Linked DNA regions of Skermanella rosea. The protein of the gene in region 1 interacts with the protein of each later gene in a pairwise test. Links are inferred from orthologs where the notes say so. Each region holds a gene or a part of one and is shown in the gene's direction. Other genes may lie near its edges.

Region 1 (7,640 bases):
GGAGCCGTACGTGGAATCGAAAACGGCGGCACCCGGGGGTGCCGCCGTTCCTCGGTCCGGAGAGACGGTGCGGACGCCGCCGGGATCAGAAGTCCAGGCGGGTGCCGACCACGAAGACGTAGCCGTCGTTGCTGCCCTTGACCGTGGCGCCGCGGGTGCCGGTCAGGACGTCGTCCTCGAAGAAGGTGACCTCCGTTTCCAGGATCATGCCGGGCGCCAGGGCATAGGTCGCGCCCACGCTGAAGGCCTGATAGTCGTCGCTGTAGTCGGTCGTACCGCCGTATGCTCCCGTATAGCCCTGGGCGTTCAGGTAGCTGGCGGCGACGGCGACGGGGCCGACCGTGTAGCTGCCGCCCACGTGCCAGGCGGTCTGGTCGTCGTCGATGGCGCCGGTGGTCGGCAGCAGGAAGTCGCCGGCATCGACATAGCCGCCGCCGAAGGCGAAGCCGCCGAAGGTGAACTGGGCACCCAGGTTCCAGGCGGTGAAGTCCTCGACCCCGCTGGTCGTGCCGCTGGACGCCGTGGTCAGGGTGGCGCCGAGCGCCACGCCCAGGCCCGAGAACTCGCCCGTGTAGTTGATGCCGAACTCGCCGACGTCCTTGTAGGTGCTGACCGTCTTGAGCGCGACGACGCTCTGCGCCTGGTTGTCGGCTTCCGGCGTGTAGCTGGCGCCGCCCTGGAAACCCGCGATGCGCGGGGTCAGGTACATGATCTTGGTCGAGTCGCCGCTGTTCGGGATATGCATGCCGAAGTTCGGCTGGCCGCCCGCGAAATCCGGGTAGTCGCCGTCGATCTGCTCCACGCCGATCACGGGGGCGTAGATCTTCAGGGTATCGGAGGCGCCGTCGAAGTCGCCCAGTTCCAGCCGGCCCCAGGTACCGCCCAGATAGACCGAGGCCTCGTCGGTGCCGACGCCGGTGCCGCCGTTGGGCGTGCTGTTCTGCAGCTCGATCTTGGTGCCGTACAGCAGCCCGTTGTCGGCCTTGCCGTCGGCCTTCACGACGATCTCCGTCTCGAGCTGGAACTCCCGGCTGGTGCGGTCCGACCCGGTGTCGTCGTCGAAGGTCGCGGCGAAGAACTCGGTGTAGCCGCCGAGCGTGACGGTGACCTGTGCCTGGGCCTGCGCGGCGAACGCGCAGACAGCTGCGGTGGCGGTCGTGGCGAGAAGGAGCTTGCGCATCAGTTTTCCCCGTAATGACTTCTGGTCTATCGACCGTTCGGCCTATTGTTGTGATTTTCGGGGTATGAGCAGCAAATGCTTTCTATCGCGCTGCCATAGACAACCTGAGACCGTAACAATTTTGCCACTTATGTGGTAACTAGAACGGAGAGAAACGCTTATGGAGCTTGGCGGCTGGTTGTACATGATGGCGAACCGCCCGGAAGGGACGCTCTATGTGGGTGTGACTTCGAATCTTGCCCGGCGCGCCTATGTGCACCGCGCACGCACGTCGGACGGCTTCACGAAGCGCTACAATCTCCAGCGTCTGGTGTGGGGCGAGCGGTACGACGACATTCGTGTGGCGATCCAGCGCGAGAAGAACATCAAGCATTGGCCGCGGGCCTGGAAAGTGGCACTGATCGTCGCTGCGAATCCGGACTGGAGGGACCTGTACGAGGACCTCATGAAGTGACCGGCGCCTTGCCTTCCCGCCACGGCGCCCGCTTCCCCTTCCGTCACGGCGCACCCGTTCGCCCTTCCCAACAGGCACCCGCTCCCCCCCTTCCCGTCATGACCGGGCCTGACCCGGTCATCTCCCGGCGTACAGGCGCCTCGCTGCCGCCTGCGGGGGATAGCCGGGTCAAGCCCGGCGACGACGAATGGGGAAGGCGAAGTGCAGGGCAGGGCGGGGGCAAGGGCAGAGGCAGAGGCAGAGGCAGAGGCCGGGTGCCGCCTTCCGCTCCCCCCTTCCGTCATGACCGGGCTCGCCCCCGCCATCGTCCCACGTGCGGAACGGGCGGAAGGGCCGCAGCCCGTCGGAGCATCCCGTTTGACCGATCGCTTGCGCTCGCACACGCCTTTGGTCTAATTTCCGGCGCCCGAACCGCAGAGATGTCAGACAAAATGGCCCGTTTTCCGCTTTCCACCGCCCGGACGCGCAACAAACCGGGGACGCCGACCCGGCGCAAGTCGGCCGCAGCCCTGCTGGGCGTGCTCGGCGCAACGCTGCTGCTGAGCGGTTGCGGCGGCGTCCAGCCGGAAGCCAAGTTCCCCGACCCGGACGAGGACAAGCGGTACCGCTACGGCAGCCTGCTCGGCGGCGAGGGCGGCTTCACGCTGCTCGGCCCGCGCCGCGCCGAGTCGGGGCCGCAGGACGGCCAGGGCATCGGCGTCAACAGCTATCTGTGGCGCGCCTCGCTCGACACGCTGGCCTTCATGCCGATCGCCTCGGCCGATCCGTTCGGCGGCGTGATCCTGACCGACTGGTATTCCCCGCCGGAAACCCCGAACGAGCGGTTCAAGGTCAACCTCTACATCCTCGACCGGCAGCTTCGCGCCGACGGGGTGCGGGTCAGCGTCTTCCGCCAGCAGCGCGCCGGAACCGGACCCAACGGCGGCGAGTGGCGGGACTCGGGGGTCAGCACGGAAACGGCGAGCCGGCTGGAGGACACCATCCTGACGCGGGCCCGCCAGATCCGGATCGCGCAGACCGCCGACAGCCGGTAGGCGTCCCGGCCGGCGGGTTTTTTCAGGGCTCCGGCGGGAACGATCGGCCGGGGCCGACGATAGTCGATAGTGCGTTGGTGATGCGTCGCCCGCCCTGCTTGGGCATCGGGGCGCGGTGAGGGATGGTTCATGTCGCGGTACAACTCCAAGGAAACGGAAGCGAAGTGGCAGGCGGTCTGGGACGAGCGGGGAAGCTTCGTCGCCCACGAGAACCCCTCCCGGCCGAAATACTACGTGCTGGAGATGTTCCCCTACCCGTCGGGGCGGCTCCATGTCGGCCACGCCCGCAACTACGCCATCGGCGACATGGTGGCGCGCTACAAGCGGGCGCGCGGCTTCAACGTGCTCCATCCCATGGGCTGGGACGCCTTCGGCCTGCCGGCGGAAAACGCCGCCATCGCCAACAAGGTGCATCCCGCGACCTGGACCTACGAGAACATCGCGACCATGCGTGCCCAGCTCAAGACGCTGGGCCTCGCCTATGACTGGACGCGCGAGATCGCGACCTGCGCGCCCGAATATTACCGCCACGAGCAGAAGATCTTCCTGGACTTCCTGAAGGCGGGCCTGGCCTACCGCAAGGAAAGCTGGGTCAACTGGGACCCGGTCGAAAACACCGTGCTGGCCAACGAGCAGGTGATCGACGGGCGCGGCTGGCGCTCCGGCGCGCCGGTCGAGAAGCGCAAGCTCAGCCAGTGGTTCCTGAAGATCACCCAGTACGCCGACGAGCTGCTCGACGCCATCGGCACGCTCGACCGCTGGCCGGACAAGGTCCGGACCATGCAGGAGAAGTGGATCGGCAAGTCCTCCGGCCTGCGCTTCACCTTCGACCTGGCGGACGATCCCGAGAAGATCCCCGAGAAGATAGAGGTCTTCACCACCCGGCCGGACACGCTGTTCGGCGCCAGCTTCGTCGCGGTGTCGCCCAACCATCCGCTGGCGGCCCGGCTGGCGGCGTCCAATCCCGACCTCGCGGCCTTCATCGCGGAATGCAACCGCATCGGCACCAGCGAGGCGGCGATCGAGACGGCGGAGAAGCTGGGCTTCGACACCGGACTGAAGGCGATCCACCCCTTCGTCGAGGGCCGGACCGTGCCGGTCCACGTCGCCAACTTCGTGCTGATGGAATACGGCACCGGCGCCATCTTCGGCTGCCCGGCCCATGACCAGCGCGACCTGGACTTCGCCCGCAAGTACGGCCTGCCCGTCCTGCCCGTGGTCGTCCCCGACGGTGCCGACCCGGCCGCGTTCGAGGTCGGGACCGAGGCCTATGTCGGCCCCGGCCACTTGGCGAACTCCGCCTTCCTGGACGGGATGGAGGTCGAGGCCGCCAAGCGCGCCGTGATCGAGCGCATGGAAGCGGCCGGCAAGGGCGAGGGCACCACCATCTACCGCCTGCGCGACTGGGGCGTAAGCCGCCAGCGCTACTGGGGCTGCCCGATCCCGGTGATCCACTGCGAAAAGTGCGGCATCGTCCCGGTCCCGGAACAGGACCTGCCGGTGGAACTGCCGACCGACGTCAGCTTCGACCAGCCGGGCAACCCGCTGGACCACCACCCGACCTGGAAGCACACGGTCTGCCCGACCTGCGGCGGCGAGGCCCGGCGGGAGACCGACACCTTCGACACCTTCTTCGAAAGCTCCTGGTACTTCGCGCGCTTCTGCTCGCCGCACGACACGGCGACGGCGTTCGAGCGGGGGGCGGCGGACTACTGGCTGCCGGTCGACCAGTATATCGGCGGCGTCGAGCATGCGGTGCTCCACCTGCTCTATTCCCGCTTCTTCACCCGCGCCCTGAAGGACTGCGGCTATCTCGCGGTGGCCGAGCCGTTCGAGGGGCTGATGACCCAGGGCATGGTGACCCACGCGACCTACCGCGACGCCTCCGGCCAGTGGCTCTATCCGGAGGAGGTCGAGCAGCGCGACGGCCGGACCGTCAAGCGCGGCACCGGCGAGGCGGTGGAGGCCGGCCGGCTCGAGAAGATGAGCAAGTCGAAGAAGAACGTCGTCGGTCTGGAGCATATCATCGACAATTACGGCGCGGACACCATGCGGCTGCTGCTGCTGTCCGACAGCCCGCCGGAACGCGACCTGGAATGGACCGAGTCGGGCATCGACGGCGCCTGGCGCTACGTCGCCCGCGTCTGGCGCCTGATCACCGAGCCGGTGGTGCCCCTGGCCCCGGCGGGCGCTCCGGCTCCCGCGGCCATCTCCGACAAGGGGCAGGCGGTCCGCCGGATCGTCCACAAGACGATCGACGGCTTCGGCGACGACGTCGAGAAGTTCCGCTTCAACAAGGCCGTCGCCCGAGTCCGCGAACTGACCAACGCGCTGGCCGAGCTGGACGGCAAGGGCGCCGGCGAGGACTGGGTGCTGCGCGAGGGCTTCGAGACCCTGGTCAAGCTGATCGGCCCGATGATGCCCCACCTGGGCGAGGAGCTGTGGCAGGGCCTGGGGCATTCGACCCTGCTGACCGACTCGCCCTGGCCCGAGGCCGACCCCGCCCTGGTGGTGGACGAGAGCGTCGTGGTCGCGGTGCAGGTCAACGGCAAGCTGCGCGCCCAGATCCCGCTGCCGCGCGACGCCGCCGAGGACGCCGCGCGCGAGGCGGCGCTGGCCGACGCCAACGTGCAGCGGGCGATGGAGGGCAAGCCGGTCCGCAAGCTGATCTACGTGCCCAACCGGATCGTCAATGTGGTGGTGTGACCCGGCGGCCGATCGGATGGTGTAGGCGATGAAAATCCCGGCCGGCCGGATCGAGGGGTTCGTCCGCCGTCCCGACCCCAACGTCCGGGCGGTGCTGTTCTACGGCCCCGACGGCGGCCTGGTGCGCGAACGGGCCGACACCGTCTCGCGCGGCGTGGTCGAGGACCAGCACGACCCGTTCCGCGTGGTGGACATGCTCGGCTCCGCCATCGCCAAGGACCCGGCGCGGCTGGCCGACGAGGTGGCCGCCCTGTCCCTGACCGGCGGCAGGCGCCTGATCCGCATCCGCGACGCCGACGACGGCGTGACCGGCGCCTTCGCCTCCCTGTTCGAGTCGCTGCCCGGCGGCGACAGCATGGTGGTGGTCGAGGCCGGCGACCTGTCCAAGGGATCGAAGCTGCGGGCATTGTTCGAGAACGCCCCGGCCGGCGCCCCGATCCCCTGCTACGTGGAGGACGAATCGGCGCTGGCCGACACCATCGCCGGCATGCTGGCCGCCCACAAGCTGACGGTCAGCGCCGACGCCCGCGACTTCCTGGCGGCCAACCTGGTGGGCGACCGCATGATCGCGCGGGGCGAGGTCGAGAAGCTGGTGACCTACATGGGCGGGGACGCCCGCCGGGTCGAGCTGGAGGACGCCCAGGCCTGCATCGGCGACAGCGGTGCTTTGGAGATGGACGCGCCCTCCTGGGCCGCCGGGGACGGCGACTTCGCCGGGGTGGACCGCGCGCTGCGCCGCCTGTTCGCGGAAGGCATGAGCCCGGTGCCGATCCTCCGCTCCGCCCAGCGGCATTTCCAGCGGCTCCAGCTGGTCGTGGCCCAGGTGGAGAAGGGCGACTCGGTGGAGCGCGCCGTCGCCACCCTGCGCCCGCCGCTGTTCTTCAAGGTCAAGAATCAGTTCACCGGCCAGGTCCGGCGCTGGACCCCGGCGGCACTCCGCCAGGGCCTGGACCGCCTGACCGACGCCGAAGCCGACTGCAAGCGGACCAACATGCCCGACGAGACCATCTGCGCCCGCGCCTTCTTCCAGCTCGCCGTCCTGGCCCGCAGCCGCCGCTGAGCGATGGCCGATGGTGATGCATAGCGGGCCGGACAAGCGAAAGCTCCCTTTTCATCATGCGCGGGTCAAGCCCGCGCCTGAAGTATAGGAAGTAGAAAGAGACGCGACCCGGGCGGCATCGCTGCCCATCGCCGTTATCTGTGGCAAAGGACCCCAGTTTCACTCCGCCGCGTCGCGGTCGGCCTGCTGGCGCGCCCACAGCGCCGCGTAGGCACCGTCCCGCGCCAGCAGGGCCGCATGGGTGCCGCGTTCCACCGCCCGGCCATCCTCCAGCACCAGGATTTCGTCGGCATGGACCACCGTGGACAGCCGGTGGGCGATCACGACAGTCGTGGTGCCGCGGCTGACCTCGCGCAGGCTCTGCTGGATCGCCAGCTCCGTGTGGCTGTCCAGCGCGGAGGTCGCCTCGTCGAACAGGAACAGGCGGGGCCGCTTCAGGATCGCGCGGGCGATCGCGACCCGCTGCTTCTCCCCGCCCGACAGCTTCAGCCCGCGCTCGCCCACCAGGCTGTCGTAGCCGTCGGGCAGGCCGGCGACGAAGTCGTGGATCCGGGCGAGGCGGGCAGCCCGCTCGACATCCGCGCGCGAGGCGCCGGGCCGGCCGAAGGCGATGTTGTACAAGATCGTGTCGTTGAACAGCACCGTGTCCTGGGGCACCACGGCGATCGCGGCGCGCAGGCTCGCCTGGGTCACCGAGGATATGTCGGCGCCGTCGAACAGGATGCGGCCCGACGTAGGGTCGTAGAACCGGAACAGCAGGCGCCCGATCGTCGATTTCCCGGCGCCGCTCGGCCCGACGATCGCCAGCGTCCCGCCCGGCGGCAACTCGAACGAAACGTCCCTCAGCACCGGCCGGCGCGGGTCGTAGGCGAAGCCGACCCGGTCGAACCGCAACCGGCCGGGACCGTCGGGCAGAGTGGTCGCGTCCGGTGCGTCGGCCACCTCGGCGGGCTGGTTCAGCAGTTCCAGCATCTGTTCCACGTCGGTCAGCGACTGCTTGATCGAGCGGTAGAGCTGGCCCAGCCGGTCGAGCGGGCGGATCAGCTGGAGCAGGTAGGTGTTGACCAGCACGAAGTCGCCGACCGTCATGGCCCCGGCCGCCACCTGGCGCGCCGCCAGCAGGATCATCGCGGTCAGCCCGGCCCCCAGGATCGAGACCTGGAGGATTCCGGTCAGGCTGCGCCACAGCATGGCGTTGATGGTCAG
Region 2 (6,222 bases), 1.7 Mb from region 1 along the record:
CACTGCAATGGCTTCGGGTGCGGCAGATTAGCGGGTTTGCCCGCCGAAGGCTCGCGGGAAACCGGTCGGGGCGGTCCGGCCGATAATTCGGGGAGCCGGTTGATATGCCGCAGGTGTTCTGGTAACGTTCCAGCCGAACTCCTCAACTTTGTCATCTTGGAATGCTTCAGGGTTTTCGACAAATTAACCGAACCGGCGGCACCGTCGCAGGCACTCCCTCCCGACCCGGCGCTCCAAACGGTGTCGCGTCCGGGTTGGAGCGTGCTATACAGGCGCCAACTCCGTACCCCGTGTGAAATGTCGATGATGACCCGTCTGTCTCCCGCCCTGATCCGCCTGGTCGCCGCTCCCCTGCTCGGCCTCGGCCTCGCCGCCTGTGCGTCGACCGAGGAGGCGCCCTATGTCGAGCGCCCGGTCGAAACGATCTATTCCGAGGCGGCCACCGCCATGGACGAGGAACGGTACAAGGAGGCGGCGCGCCTGTTCGACGAGGTCGAGCGCCAGCACCCCTACTCGCAGTGGGCGACCCGGGCGCAGCTGATGGCGGCTTACGCCCACTACCAGGCGCTGGAATATGACGATGCGATCATCGCGCTGGACCGGTTCATCCAGCTCCATCCCGGCAGCGACGACATCGCCTACGCCTATTACATGAAGGGGCTCTCCTATTACGAGCAGATCACCGACGTGGGCCGCGACCAGCGAATCACCCAACAGGCGCTCGACGCGCTGGGCGAGGTCACGCGGCGCTTCCCGGAATCGCCCTATTCCCGCGATGCGGCGCTTAAAATCGACCTGACCAATGACCATCTGGCAGGCAAGGAGATGGAGATCGGGCGCTACTACCTGCGCCAAGGCCATCAGAACGCCGCGATCGGCCGTTTCCGCACCGTCATCGAGAAATACCAGACCACCAGCCACGTGCCGGAAGCTCTGCATCGCCTGACCGAAGCCTACCTCGCCCTCGGCGTGGTGGACGAGGCGCAGGCGGCGGCGGCCGTGCTGGGTCACAACTTTCCGGGCAGCGAATGGTACGTAGACAGCTACGCCCTGCTGGTGGACGCGAACGTGCGGCCGGAGAGCAGCAGCAACTCATGGATCAGCCGGGCCTGGGCCTCGGTGTTCTAAGGCAGCCCATGCTGGTCGCGCTGTCGATCCGCGACGTCGTCCTGATCGAGCGTCTGTCCCTGTCGCTGAACGCGGGGCTTTGCGTCCTGACCGGCGAGACGGGTGCGGGCAAGTCGATCCTGCTCGACGCGCTGGGCCTGGCGCTCGGCGGCCGGGGCGACAGCACCCTGGTGCGCCACGGCAGCGACCAGGCTTCCGTCACCGCGGAGTTCGACCTGCCGGAGGACCACCCGGCCGTGGCCCTGGTGCGCGAGCAGGGGCTGGAGATCGAGGACACCCTCGTCCTGCGCCGGGTCGTCACGGCCGACGGGCGCTCGCGCGCCTATGTCAACGACCAGGCGATCGGCGTGACCCTGCTCCGCCGGCTGGGGGAGACGCTGGTCGAGGTCCACGGCCAGTTCGACACCCACGGCCTGCTCAACCCGCAGACCCACCGGTCCGTGCTGGACGCCTATGCCGGCCTCGCCACCATGGGCGCGCAGGTCTCGGCCGCGTACCGCGCCTGGCGCCAGGTCGAGGCCGCGCGCGAGGAGGCGGCGGAGGAGATCGCCCGCGCCCGGGCGGAGGAGGACTATCTCCGCCACGCCGTCGCCGAGTTGGACGAGCTCCGGCCCCGTCCCGGCGAGGAGGAGGAGTTGGCCGAGACCCGCACGGTCATGATGCACCGGGAGAAGGTGGTCGAGGCGCTGAACGCCGCCTTCGGCGAGCTGGCCGGCGAGCGCGGGGTCGAGCGGGGCCTCAACGGCGCCCACCGGGCGCTGATGCGGATCATCGACAAGGCCGGCGGCCGGCTGGAGCCGGTGATCGGCGCCCTGGACCGCGCCCTGGCGGAGGTCGCCGACGCCGTCGCCACCCTCCAGGCGCTCTCCAGCGACGAGGACATGGACGCCAACGCGCTGGAGAAGCTGGAGGAGCGTCTGTTCGCGCTCCGCGCGGCCGGCCGCAAGCACAATGTGGACGTCGACAGGCTGGCGGCGCTGCGCGAGGACATGTCGCGCCGCCTCAACCTGATCGAGGACCAGGGCGACGCGCTGGAACGCCTCGCCCGCGAGGCGGCCCAGGCCCGCGACGCCTATCTGGAGGCGGCGAAACGCCTGTCCGACTTCCGCCGCAAGGCGGCGGCCAAGCTGGACGCCGCGGTCGCCCGCGAGCTGCCGCCGCTCAAGCTGGACCGCGCCCGGTTCACCACCACGCTGGAGCCGCTGGACGAGTCCTCGTGGGGTCCCGACGGCATCGACCGCGTCGCCTTCCTGGTGGCGACCAACCCGGGCTCCCCGCCCGGCCAGATCAACAAGATCGCGTCCGGTGGCGAGCTGGCGCGCTTCATGCTTGCGCTCAAGGTGGTGCTGGCCCAGGTCGGCACCGTGCCCACCCTGGTGTTCGACGAGGTGGACACCGGCATCGGCGGCGCCGTCGCGGCGGCGGTCGGCGAGCGGCTGGCCAAGCTGGGTCGCGACCGCCAGGTGCTGGTGGTGACCCACAGTCCCCAGGTGGCGGCGCGCGGCGCCCATCACCTGAAGGTGCAGAAGCAGGTCCAGAAACAGGATTCGGAGGAACGGGTGACGACGGAAGTGGTGGAATTGGGCGACAGGCAGCGGCGCGAGGAGATCGCGCGCATGCTCTCCGGCGCCAAGGTCACCGAAGAGGCCCGCGCCGCGGCGGAAAGCCTGATCGCGGGGCACGGCTGATGACGGCGGGTGCCCGCGAAGCCGTCCGCGACATCCCCGCCGACGAACTCTCCCCCGAACAGGCCGCCGAGGAACTGGCGGCCCTGGCGTCGGAGATCGCCCACCACGACACCCTCTACCACCAGCAGGACCGGCCGGAGATCTCCGACGCCGCCTACGACGCGCTCCGCCGCCGCAACGACTCGATCGAGCTGCGCTTCCCCGAGCTGAAGCGCGGCGACAGCCCCTCCCAGAAGGTCGGGGCCGCCCCCGCCGCGGGCTTCGCCAAGGTCCGCCACGCCGTGCCGATGCTGTCGCTGGGCAACGCCTTCGCGGGCGAGGACGTCCACGAGTTCGTCCAGCGCATCTGCCGCTTCCTCAACATCAAGGAAGCCGACCAGGTCGAGTTCGTCGCCGAGCCCAAGATCGACGGCCTGTCCTGCTCGCTGCGCTACGAGAGGGGCCGGCTCGTCCTCGCCGCCACCCGCGGCGACGGCCAGGAGGGGGAGGACGTCACCGCCAACGTCCGGACCATCGGCGACGTGCCGAAGCAACTCCCCGGCCCGGTTCCCGACGTCCTGGAGGTGCGCGGCGAGGTCTACATGGACCGGGCCGAGTTCATGGCCCTGAACGAGCGCCAGGCCGCCGCCGGCAAGCCGATCTTCGCCAACCCGCGCAACGCCGCCGCCGGCAGCCTGCGCCAGCTCGACTCCAGGATCACCGCGTCGCGGCCCCTGGGCTTCTTCGGCTATTCCTGGGGCGAGGTGTCCGAGCCGCTGGGCGCCACCCAATGGGAGGTGCGCCGGCGCCTGGAGGACTGGGGCTTCCGCCCGAACCAGCCGGCGGCGCTGTGCTGCGGCGCCGACGCGCTGCTGCGCTATTACGACGGGATCCAGGAGCGGCGCTCCAGCCTCGCCTTCGACATCGACGGCGTCGTATACAAGGTCAACCGGCTGGATTGGCAGGACCGGCTGGGCTTCGTCAGCCGGGCGCCGCGCTGGGCCATCGCCCACAAGTTCCCGGCCGAGCAGGCCCAGACCCGCCTCAAGGACATCACCATCCAGGTCGGCCGGACCGGCGCCATGACCCCCGTGGCCGAGCTGGAGCCGGTGACCGTCGGCGGCGTCGTGGTCAGCCGCGCCACCCTGCACAACGAGGACGAGATCCGGCGCAAGGACGTGCGCAAGGGCGACCTGGTCGTCGTCCAGCGCGCCGGCGACGTGATCCCGCAGATCGTCCAGGCCGTCCTGGACAAGCGCCCGGCCGAAGCCGAGCCCTACGTCTTCCCCGACCATTGCCCGGTGTGCGGCAGCGCCGCCGTCCGGCCCGAGGGCGAGGTGATCCGCCGCTGCACCGGCGGCCTGATCTGCGAGGCCCAGGCCGTCGAGCGCCTGCGCCATTTCGTCAGCCGCGACGCCTTCGACATCGAGGGCCTGGGCGAGAAGATCATCCGGGAATTCTGGGACGAGGGCATGGTCCGCCGCCCCGGCGACATCTTCCGCTTGCGCGAGAAGGACGCCGCCAGCCTGACCCGGCTGAAGAACCGCCACGGCTGGGGCGAGAAGTCGGCGGCCAAGCTGTTCGACAGCATCGACGCCCGCCGCGACATCCCGCTCGACCGCTTCATCTTCGCGCTCGGCATTCCCCAGGTCGGCCAGACCACCGCCCGCCTGCTGGCCCGCAGCTACCGCAGCTTCGACCATTGGCGGGAGCAGATGGCCGCGGCGCAGGTCCACGGCTCCGAAGCCTATGGCGAACTGATCGGGATCGAGCAGATCGGCCCCTCGGTCGCCGACGACCTGCTGGGCTTCTTCGCCGAGCCGCACAATCTGGAAGTTCTGGAAGACCTGCTGGCCGCCGGGGTCACCGTCACCGACTTCGTGCCGCCCCGGACCCAGTCCTCGCCCATCGCCGGCAAGACGGTCGTGTTCACCGGCACCCTCGAAACCGTGACCCGCAGCGAGGCCAAGGCCAGGGCAGAATCCCTCGGCGCCAAGGTGGCCGGCTCCGTCTCGTCCAAGACCGACTATGTCGTGGTCGGCGCCGATGCCGGCAGCAAGGCGACCAAGGCCCGCGACCTCGGCCTCACCACCCTGACCGAGCAGGAGTGGCTGGACCTCGTGGCCTCGCAGTAGGGGTCAATAGGTCGCCCGCTGCTCGAACCCGTCCACGCTCGGGAACCCCGCCGGCGCGACCGCCACGCCGGCGACCCGGGCGTGCGTCGGCCCCCGCCGGCAGGCCTCGACCATGTCGTCCACCTGCCCGGCCGGCCCGGCGAAGACCGCCTCGACCGTCCCGTCGCTCCGGTTGCGCACCCAGCCGACCAGCCCGCGGGAGCGCGCCTCCTCGACCGTCCAGGCGCGGTACCACACGCCCTGGACCTTGCCCGAAACCGTGACGTTGACTGCCTTGGTGTCACTCATGGGTACCCTCGCGCTTCCTTTTTCCCACTCACCGCCTGAAGCGGTCGAACAGTGGTGTAGGTCGGCATTCGCCCGTCAGGGCGAACGCCGACACCCTGCGTCAACGCTCCGGCCACGCTGTCGGCGTCGGCCTGCGGCCGAGGCCGACCTACGATCCATCATGTTTCACCGCTTGAAACGGTCGAACAGCCCCATGGCGAAGGCGGCGTGGATCGCCAGCGGCGCTCCCCACGCGACCAGGGGGAAGACGAACCAGACCCTGCCCGGCGTCAGCAGGAAATTGATCGGCACCAGCAGGATCATGGCCGAGAAATAGATGATCAGGTGGTTCAGGAAGCCGCGCAGCCGGCGCTTCGCCGGGCCGGCCTCGTCCCGTTCCTCCACCTCGCCTTCGGACGGCAGCTCTTCCATGGCCCTAGCCCGGATCAGCGGCCGGCGGCCTTCAGGAAGTCGCGGATCAGGTCCGGGTCCTTGTGGCCCGGCCGGTCCTCGACCCCCGAACTGACGTCGATCGACGCGGCGCCGCTGACCGCGATGGCCTCCGCGACGTTGCCTGCGGTCAGGCCGCCCGACAGCATCCAGGGCTTCGACCAGGTCCGCCCGGTCAGGATGGTCCAGTCGAAGGCGATGCCGTTGCCGCCCGGAAGTGCGGCGACCTTGGCCGGCGGCTTGGCGTCGAACAGCAGCCGGTCGGCCACCGCGGCATAGGCGTCGACGGCGTCCAGGTCGGCCGCGGAGGACACCTTGATCGCTTTCATCACCGGCATGGAGAAGGCGGCGCGGATCTCCGCGACCCGCTCCGGCGTCTCGTCGCCGTGGAGTTGGATCAGGTCGAGCGGCACCTGGCTCACCACATGCTCCAGGTACTCGTTCGTGGGATCGACGAACAGCCCGACCGTCCTCACTCCCGTCGGCACCATCCGCGCCAACTCCGCCGCCAGCGGCGGCGCCACGTGCCGGGGCGAGCGCTCGTAGAACACCAGCCCGATATAGCGCGCCCCGCC

What was found.
Region 2: the proteins of leuS (region 1) and ligA interact in binary tests that used the Escherichia coli proteins (3 or more experiments, as listed by UniProt). The link is inferred for Skermanella rosea from one-to-one orthologs.

Annotation. Positions count from the first base shown.
Region 1 is NZ_CP086111.1:6,035,918-6,043,557, forward strand. What follows is about bases 2,480-5,585. They hold leuS (leucine--tRNA ligase), read left to right. Parts: upstream 2,480-2,797; coding sequence 2,798-5,374; downstream 5,375-5,585. Other genes in these bases: JL101_RS28300 (DUF3576 domain-containing protein), read left to right, coding at 2,480-2,668; holA (DNA polymerase III subunit delta), read left to right, coding at 5,403-5,585. In the rest of the region: JL101_RS28290 (porin), read right to left, coding at 86-1,180; JL101_RS28295 (GIY-YIG nuclease family protein), read left to right, coding at 1,341-1,634; more of JL101_RS28300, read left to right, coding at 2,066-2,479; more of holA, read left to right, coding at 5,586-6,434; JL101_RS28315 (ABCB family ABC transporter ATP-binding protein/permease), read right to left, coding at 6,594-7,640.
Region 2 is NZ_CP086111.1:4,352,608-4,358,829, forward strand. Bases 2,374-5,372 are described here. They hold ligA (NAD-dependent DNA ligase LigA), read left to right. Parts: upstream 2,374-2,815; coding sequence 2,816-4,930; downstream 4,931-5,372. Other genes in these bases: recN (DNA repair protein RecN), read left to right, coding at 2,374-2,816; JL101_RS20360 (acylphosphatase), read right to left, coding at 4,934-5,218. Outside these bases: JL101_RS20345 (outer membrane protein assembly factor BamD), read left to right, coding at 307-1,128; more of recN, read left to right, coding at 1,137-2,373; JL101_RS20365 (2TM domain-containing protein), read right to left, coding at 5,384-5,629; JL101_RS20370 (phosphoribosylanthranilate isomerase), read right to left, coding at 5,644-6,222. UniProt on the Escherichia coli protein: DNA ligase that catalyzes the formation of phosphodiester linkages between 5'-phosphoryl and 3'-hydroxyl groups in double-stranded DNA using NAD as a coenzyme and as the energy source for the reaction.